2 regions of the Clostridium pabulibutyricum genome follow, and region 1 is predicted to be linked to the other one. Evidence: riboswitches for the same ligand, from Rfam matches in the RefSeq annotation. Region 1 holds a riboswitch; the other holds the start of a gene.
What was found. Region 1 has a riboswitch for S-adenosylmethionine ahead of AC4CVH_RS04655 (YbaK/EbsC family protein). Riboswitches for the same ligand answer to the same signal wherever they lie in the genome.
Positions count from the first base shown of each region.

Region 2: it holds a riboswitch for S-adenosylmethionine, as region 1 does, so the genes downstream of both, AC4CVH_RS13275 (methionine ABC transporter ATP-binding protein) here and AC4CVH_RS04655 (YbaK/EbsC family protein) in region 1, are expected to answer to the same signal.

Region 1 covers NZ_JBZAYZ010000002.1:274,640-279,073, reverse strand. Annotated here, with positions in the region: gene carB (carbamoyl-phosphate synthase large subunit) at 1-1,966, shown strand, start outside; SAM riboswitch class I at 2,040-2,144, shown strand; gene AC4CVH_RS04655 (YbaK/EbsC family protein) at 2,229-2,693, shown strand; T-box leader at 2,792-3,025, shown strand; SAM riboswitch class I at 3,062-3,172, shown strand; gene cysC (adenylyl-sulfate kinase) at 3,288-3,875, shown strand; gene AC4CVH_RS04645 (adenylyl-sulfate reductase subunit alpha) at 3,872-4,434, shown strand, end outside.
Region 2 covers NZ_JBZAYZ010000014.1:5,979-10,412, reverse strand. Annotated here, with positions in the region: gene AC4CVH_RS13285 (HAD-IB family hydrolase) at 1-684, opposite strand, end outside; gene AC4CVH_RS13280 (methionine ABC transporter permease) at 801-1,457, opposite strand; gene AC4CVH_RS13275 (methionine ABC transporter ATP-binding protein) at 1,447-2,415, opposite strand; SAM riboswitch class I at 2,487-2,591, opposite strand; gene AC4CVH_RS13270 (FeoA family protein) at 2,758-2,979, shown strand; gene feoB (ferrous iron transport protein B) at 3,086-4,434, shown strand, end outside.

The DNA of each region.
Region 1 (4,434 bases):
ACTTGACAAGTTTGACAATATGGAAACCCCGGATATACTGCAAAAGATGAAAGAGCATGATGATGATAGGTTGTTTGCTCTTGCAGAGGCACTTAGAAGAGGAATTGATGCAGAGGAAATTAACAGAATAACGAGTATAGACAAATGGTTTGTATATAGAATAAAGAATATAGTTGATATGGAAAACAAGCTGACAGCAAATGTTCCGAATGCAGAGACAATAAGTCAGGCTGAAATAATGGGATTTACAGACGAGTATATATGCGAACTTATAGGAATGAAATTGTGTGATTTGAAAAAACTTAGAGATATAAACGGCATAAAATCAGTATACAAGATGGTAGATACATGCAGCGGTGAATTCGAGGCGAAAACTTCTTATTATTATTCATGTTATGACCTTGAAAGTGATAATGTGGTTTCAAACAACAAGAAAGTACTTGTCATAGGTTCAGGACCTATAAGAATTGGGCAGGGCATAGAATTTGATTATTGTTGTGTAAATGGTGTATGGGCAATAAAAGATGCCGGACTTGAAGCGATTATAATAAACAACAACCCTGAAACGGTAAGTACGGATTTTGATGTTTCAGACAAGCTTTATTTTGAACCTCTTTATATAGATGATGTGATGAATGTCATAAATGAAGAAAATGTATATGGCGTAATTGTTCAATTTGGAGGCCAAACTGCATTGAATCTTGCAAAAAAACTTAATGACAGAGGAATAAATATTCTTGGAACATCTTTTGAATCAATAGATTTTGCTGAAGACAGGGAGAAATTTAGAGTGCTGCTTGAAAAACTTGACATAGATTCTCCTATTGGAGGCTCTGTGTCAAGCATCGAAGAAGCTAGAAATCTCGTTGAAAAAATAGGATATCCTGTAATTGTAAGGCCTTCTTACGTTATAGGTGGAAGGGCCATGAAAGTTGTTTACAGTGATGCTGAACTGTCAAAGTATTTAAATGAGGCAGTAAATCTTTCAAAAGAGTACCCTGTACTTGTAGATAAATATATAGTTGGAAAAGAAATTGAAGTTGATGCAATATCCGACGGGGTAGACATTATAATTCCAGGAGTAATGGAACATGTTGAAAAAACAGGGGTGCATTCAGGAGACAGCATAGCAATGTATCCTACTGTAAGCCTGCCGGATGAAGTGCTTGAAAAAATAGAGGAATATACATTGAAAATAGCAAGAGGATTGAATGTTGTTGGACTTTTAAATGTTCAATATGCGTTTGATGGAAGTAAAATTTATGTAATCGAGGTTAATCCGAGAGCATCCAGAACAGTGCCTATTCTCAGTAAGGTTACAGACATACCGATGATAAAAATAGCAGTCTCTGTAATGCTTGGGAAAAGTATAAGAGAGTTTGGGTATAAGAGGGATATGTATAAATACAATAAAATACATGCAGTGAAGATGCCTGTATTTTCAAATAAAAAACTTCCAGGAGTTGATCCAGCTCTTGCACCTGAAATGAAATCAACGGGAGAAGTTCTTGGAGTTGATTTCAATAAAGAAAAAGCAATGTATAAGGCATTCAAGGCAGCAGGTGTGAAGGTTTATACGGGAGGAAACATTTATATATCGGTAAACGACAGGGATAAGAAAGATGTACTTGAGATAAGCAGGACATATAAGGCACTTGGATTTTCTATATACGCATCACGTGGAACGTGGGAATTTCTAAATGACAATAAGGTAGCCTGCAGTGAGCTTGATATAGAAGATGCACTTGATAAAATACGCGATAAAAAGATAGATATTGTAATAAATACTGTAACCACCGGGTACAATGGGGAAACATATGGATTTAAGCTAAGATATGTTTCTTTAGTACACGATAGAGTGCTCTTTACGTGCCTTGATACTGCGAAAGTGTATGCGCTTTGTGTAAAAATAGAAAAATCAGGTGAAAAAATAGATTATAGATCAATGAAGGAGTATTTGATATAGAATTAAGCATATTGACAAATCAACTTCAAAAATTTATACTAAAATTGTTTAACAAATTTTAAAATTTAATACGCTCTTATCAAGAGTGGCTGAGGGACTGGCCCTATGATGCCCGGCAACCTGAATAGTTTATATTCAACGGTGCCAATTCCAGCAGGTGAAACCTGAAAGATGAGAAATAAAAGAGATATGATTTCAAACCTTCCTGAATTTATCTGCAGGAAGGTTTTTAATATTTTAATCAGAAAGGAAAATGGTGCTTATGAGTGTGGAAAATGTGATTAAATATTTTGAGGATAAAGGTTTGAAAAATCCGGTTTTTAAACTAGATGATAGCGGAGCTACTGTTGAGCAGGCGGCAGAGACGATACATACAGAGCCAAAGTACATAGCAAAGACTCTGGCTTTCAAGCTGAAGGATCGGAATATACTTGTTGTTGTACGCGGAGATCTAAAAGTAAATAATAGAAAATTTAAAGATACTTTTAAAGTGAAGGCAAAAATGCTTGAAAGTGAAATGGTTTTGAAGGAAATAGGGCATCCAGTAGGAGGACTTTGTCCGTTTGGGTTGAAAAATGCTGTAAAAATTTACTTGGATCTTTCTATAAAAGACTTTGAATATGTTTATCCAGCAGCAGGATCGAAAGATTATGCCCTTAAGATTTCGCCGTTAAAAATGTATAAACTTGTGTATGGGGAGTGGGTTGATGTATGCAATAATCCATAAAACAAATTTATGTATAAAAGTTATTTTATATAATTAATTGAATTTATTTCTTGACAAGCCATAATTTAAAAAGTATAATAAGTTCAAAATTAAATAAGACCAAAACTGTGATTGAGAGAAGTATACTATGGAGTCCTAAAGAGAGAAATCTTTTAGCTGAGACAGATTTCAGGATTAAGTAGTGGAAAATGCGCTTATGAGTTCTGTAATTGAAATTAAGTAGGTTTATGCGGATGCTGTACGTTAAAACAGTAGAATAATGTATTTTGAGTTATTGTATCTTGAAGATACAGTAAACAGAGTGGAACCGCGGAAAAACTTCCGCCTCTGTATGAGGCGGAAGTTTTTTTATCTAAAATTATAATATATTCTTATCAAGAGAGGTTGAGGGACTGGCCCTGTGAAACCCGACAACCGGCACTTTTATGTGAGTGTATCGGTGTTAATTCCTACGGAATGATTTTTCTGGAAGATAAGAAAGATGGATTGCAAAAATTTATTTTCAAATTTATTACGACCATTTTTCATTTCGGAAAATGGTCGTAATAAATTATATTAAAGATTGAATCGCTTATGAAACAAGGGAGGGTGGTTATGGAAAATAATATAGTTTGGCATAAAATGTTTGTAGATAGAAAAATGAGAGAAAATCTGCTTGGACAAAAAGGAAAGCTTATATGGTTTACAGGTTTGTCAGGTTCGGGAAAATCTACAGTTGCAGCACTACTTGAAAAAGAACTGTACAGTATGGGAAAACTCACCTATGTTTTAGATGGAGATAACGTGCGTCACGGGCTTAATTCGGATCTTGGATTTTCGGAGGGTGACAGGAGTGAAAATATAAGAAGAATTTCCGAACTCTGCAAACTTTTTGTGGATTGTGGAGTAGTTGTAATTGCAACCTTTGTATCACCATTTAAGAGAGATAGGAATAAGGTTAGAAATCTTATTTTGAAGGATTTTATTGAAGTTTATGTAAGTTGTCCAGTTGAAGTGTGTAAAAAGCGTGATCCAAAGGGGCTTTACAAAAAGGCGGTAAAAGGTGAAATAAACGAATTTACAGGTATAAGTGCTGTTTATGAACTTCCGGAAAATCCTGAAATTGTAATAGATACTAATTTAAATACTGCGGATGAATGTGTTAAGAAAATAGTTAATTATTTACAGGGGGTGCTTTTGTGAAACTTGATCTTGTAGAAGTTTCTACGGATATTTTAATAATAGGTGGAGGTGCAGCCGGGTGTTTTGCGGCTCTTGAGGCTGCAAATTCACCTGAAAAACCTAAGATTTTAATACTGGAAAAAGCAAATATAAAAAGAAGCGGATGTCTTGCAGCAGGAATAAATGCACTTAATGCATATATAAACGAAGATGAAACTCCAGAGTCTTTTGTAGATTATGTTAGAGATGAATTTAATGGAGTTGTGAGAGAAGACCTCGTTTATACAGTAGCTAAAAAATTAAATGAAGTTACGTCTAAAATGGAAAAAATGGGGTTAACCATATTGAAAAATTCGGAAGGAAAGTATGTCACACGGGGAAGAAGAAGCATAAAAATAAATGGAGAAAATATTAAGCCTGTAATTGCTTCCAAGGTTCTGGATACTAAAAATATAGATGTCATGAATAAAACAAATGTCATAGATTATATTACGAGAGGAGGTAAAGTTATAGGCGCATATGCATTTTCGGTAGATAAGAATAAATTTTATGCGGTTTATTCTAAAGCCGTAATATGTGC
Region 2 (4,434 bases), on a different contig from region 1:
ATCCTTTCTCTCTACTACTATGCGTATCTTATGCATTAAAGCGCTATTTGAAATCGCCTCTTTTATAAGTTCTCTTGTAGGGTTTACACAAGTTGGATTTCCAACGAGCTTTAGCATGTCAAAATCCCCTGCAGTATCTCCATAACTATAGCTTTTTTCAAGATCTATATTATATTTTCTAACAAAATTTTCTATTGCAATCTTCTTGCTGGCGCTATCCCACATAGGCACTACTTCCCCTGTGTATACATTATTATCATCAATTATATATCTAGCTCCTACATAATCATCAAATCCATATTTCTTTGACATTTCCCTAACAAGTTCTATGGGACTGCCGGATATCGTTATTACCTTGTGTCCATTCTTTTTATGCCATTTTATTCTGTCCCTAGTATAAGTATATACCCTGTCACCTTTCTGTGCTATTACTCGTCTTGCTATAAATTCCACCTGCGACTTGTAAAGGCCCTTTATTGCTTCTATATAAATATCTGCCATCTTGAGCAGGTAATTATCATAATTTCCCTGTCTCTTATCCCATCTTTCATACTCCGGTTTTACTTCCTTGTACCATCTATCAGGAGGAATTATTTCATATTTCACCAACTTTTTAAATACTTCAGTCATAAGTCCCTCTCTATATAAAGTTCCATCTATATCAAAAAATGCTGCTATACTCATATGATGCCTCCTTACACAATATTATAATTTTACTTCAAAAGTTATTTATACCTATTCTAGCATAAATAACAACCCCAAGCAGTAAAATTAACATACTCCACTTGAGGCGATCTAAATTATCTATTAAGTTTTTTATATATAAAATTTCCAATACTCTGTATCAATTGAACAAGTACTATAAGTATGACTACCGTATATACCATGACATTGGTTTCAAACCTATAATATCCATACTTTAAAGCAACATCACCGAGTCCCCCTGCTCCAACCGTACCTGCCATGGCAGAACATCCTACAACAACTATGGTAGTAAGTGTTATTCCAAGTACTATCGAAGGAAGCGCCTCCTTGAACATTACTTTGAATATTATCTGAACATTGCTTGCGCCAAAAGACTTTGCAGCTTCTATTATGCCCGGATCTATTTCTTTAAGCGACGACTCAATTACTCTTGCTGCAAAAGGTGCTGAGGCTATTGTAATTGGTACTATAGCTGCAGTTGTTCCTATAGCTTTTCCTACAATAAGTCTTGTAAACGGAAAAATTGCTATCATAAGTATTATAAATGGAAAAGACCTTAATAAATTCACTATCACATCCAGTATTTGATATACAACCTTATTCGGTTTCAATCCATGTTCTTCCGTCACTATTAAAAATACCGCCGGAATACATCCTATAATAACAGCAAGAAAAGTTGATACTAAAACCATATAGAGAGTTTGTCCTATGGCTGGAGCAAGAACTTCCTGAAATATTTCACTAAATTGCATTATTTTCTACCTCCCATGCTACATTTTTTGATGAAAGATAATTACATATGACTTCTTTATCCTCATCATTTATGTTTATTACAAGACTTCCGAGTACATCGTCCCTGAACTTTTCAAGTTTCCCCCACACTATTGAAAATTTTATATTCAAATCTATTGCCATTGAACTTATAAGATTTCCCTGACTTATTTCCTTCGGAAAATATATTCTCAGGTTCAAACCTTCCCCCGGCAGCATATTGTCTGATCCAAGCAACTTTTTTAAATTTTTTTCAGGTTTTAAAAATATATCTTCTACATCGCCGAACTGTTTTATTTCTCCTTCATCTATAATTGCCACCTTGTTGCATATTTCCTTGATAACTTCCATTTGATGGGTAACAACAACTATTGTTATGTTCAATTTTTTATTTATATGTTTTAAAAGATCAAGTATTGACTTTGTAGTATTTGGGTCAAGTGCAGACGTAGCTTCGTCACACAAAAGTATATTCGGACTCAAGGCAAGAGCCCTTGCAATTGCAACTCTCTGTTTCTGTCCGCCACTTAATCTCCTTGGCATACTTTCTGCCTTGTCTTGTAGTCCAACTATATCAAGAAGCTCAGATACCCTTTCTTTTACCTTGTCCTTGCTCAATTTCCATACTTCAAGAGGAAGAGCTACATTATCAAATACATTTTTTCTGTTCAATAAATTAAAATTTTGAAATATCATTCCTAAATTCTTTCTAAAAGCTCTTATCTCTCTATTATCAAGTTCTTTTACTTCTTTATCCATTATCTTTATGCTGCCGGTGTCGTAAGTTTCAAGCCCGTTTAGGCACCTCAAAAGCGTTGATTTTCCAGCGCCACTATGTCCAACAATTCCAAAAATATCGCCTTTTTCTATATGCAGACTTACATCTTTAAGCACATATTTATTTCCAAATTTTTTTCCTACATTATTAATATCTATCAAAACTTACTTTCCTCCAATACTTAGTGTAAAAAACAAAAATCTGAGGAAAACCTCAGATAATCAGCAAAATAATCTTATCTCTCAGCCTCCGCTGCAGGAATTAGCACCATTATACGGTAAGTGCACTGGTTGCCGGGTTTCAAAGGGCCTGATCCCTCCACCTCTCTAAATAAGTTCAAGTTGTATTAAATTCACGGAATTTATTATATCAATTAGTAATTATTATGTCAATAGATGTCTCTTTGCTTTACAGATTGACACCTTAAATAAAAAATGCTACTATATAGGATAGATAAATTGATAATGGATTTCAATGTAAATTGATAAGAGGAGTTGGCAATTATGAGCATTTGTGATTTGAAGCCAGGTCAGAAGGCTTTTATAACGGATATAAAAGGTGATGAAAAACTCGTCAAAAGACTTTTTGCTCTTGGCTGTATTGAAGGAACAGAGATAACACTTAAAACTTTTGCCCCCCTTGGAGATCCACTTATCATAGACTTAAGAGGATTTAGTTTGGCCATACGGAAAAACGATGCAAAAAATATTCTTGTTCAATGCTAGTTCCAAGTGAACAAATAAATTCTTATATTTTATTTTGCCATAATTATGCTATAAGTATGGTATTTTTTAATGCAATTAAATCAAAGTAAATGTTTGGAGGAACTAAATGATTACAGCAGCTTTACTAGGCAATCCTAATGTAGGAAAAACATCTCTTTTCAACAACCTAACTGGATCTGACCAATATGTTGGTAATTGGCCTGGAGTAACAGTTGAAAAAAAAGAAGGATATTTTAACCAGATGAAAATTGTGGATCTCCCTGGAATATATGCCATGGACACATATTCAAATGAAGAAAAAGTCTCAAGGGATTTTCTTCAAAACAATAATGCCGATGTAATAATAAATATAGTTGATGCCTCAAACCTCAACAGGAATTTATACCTTACAACCCAGTTAAAACATTTTAATAAACCTATAATACTTGTTTTTAATATGATGGACATAGCATCTCAAAACGGTATACAAATAAATTTTGAAAAGATAGAAAAAGAACTTGGTGTTATAGCTATTCCAATAGTCGCTGCAAAAGGCAAAGGCGTGGACAACCTTATTGAGATACTGGAAAGCAGTCAATTTTTACATATCCCCCCTGATAAAAACAGTTTTAATTTTGAAGACGAAAAGGAGGCTTATTCCTTCATAAATAATATACTTGCCAAATGCGTAGTCGAAACCAAAAACATTTCTATATCATATACTGAAAAAATAGATAAAATAGTTTTGAACAAATTTGCAGCCTATCCTGTATTTTTATTTGCATTATTTTTAATATTCAAGTTTACTTTCAACTGGGTAGGACAGCCTGTTGCAGATATATTCAGCAACTATTTGTCAAATTCCATAACTCCGTACCTCAAAGAACTTCTTTCATCTGCAAGCCCATGGTTCACCTCCCTTCTAGTAGATGGTATAATTTCAGGTGTAGGATCAATCCTTGTTTTTTTTCCTATAATCTTCTGTCTTTTTCTAGGAATATCATTTCTTGAAGACAGCGGCTATATGGCAAGAGGCGCTCTTATAATGGACAAACTTATGAGAAAAATGGGACTCTCCGGAAAAGCCTTTATACCGCTTATTGTAGGCTTTGGATGTTCAGTCCCGGGAATAATGTCTTCAAGAACTCTTGAAAGCGAAAAGGATAGAAAATTAACAGCCCTTTTGATACCGCTCATGTCCTGTAATGCACGTTTGCCAATATATGCACTGTTTGCATCCGCTTTTTTCAAAGGCAAGGAAACCGAGGTGGTTTTTTCATTATATATACTTGGAATAATCCTGGCATTTGTAATAGGCCTTTTATTTAAAAATACAATATTCAAGAAGGATGAAGAACCTTTTTTAATAGAACTTCCCAAGTACAATGTCCCTAATTTAAAAAATCTAATCACACACACATGGGAGAAAGCCAAAGGTTTTTTGAGAAAAGCAGGTACTATAATATTCTCTATGTC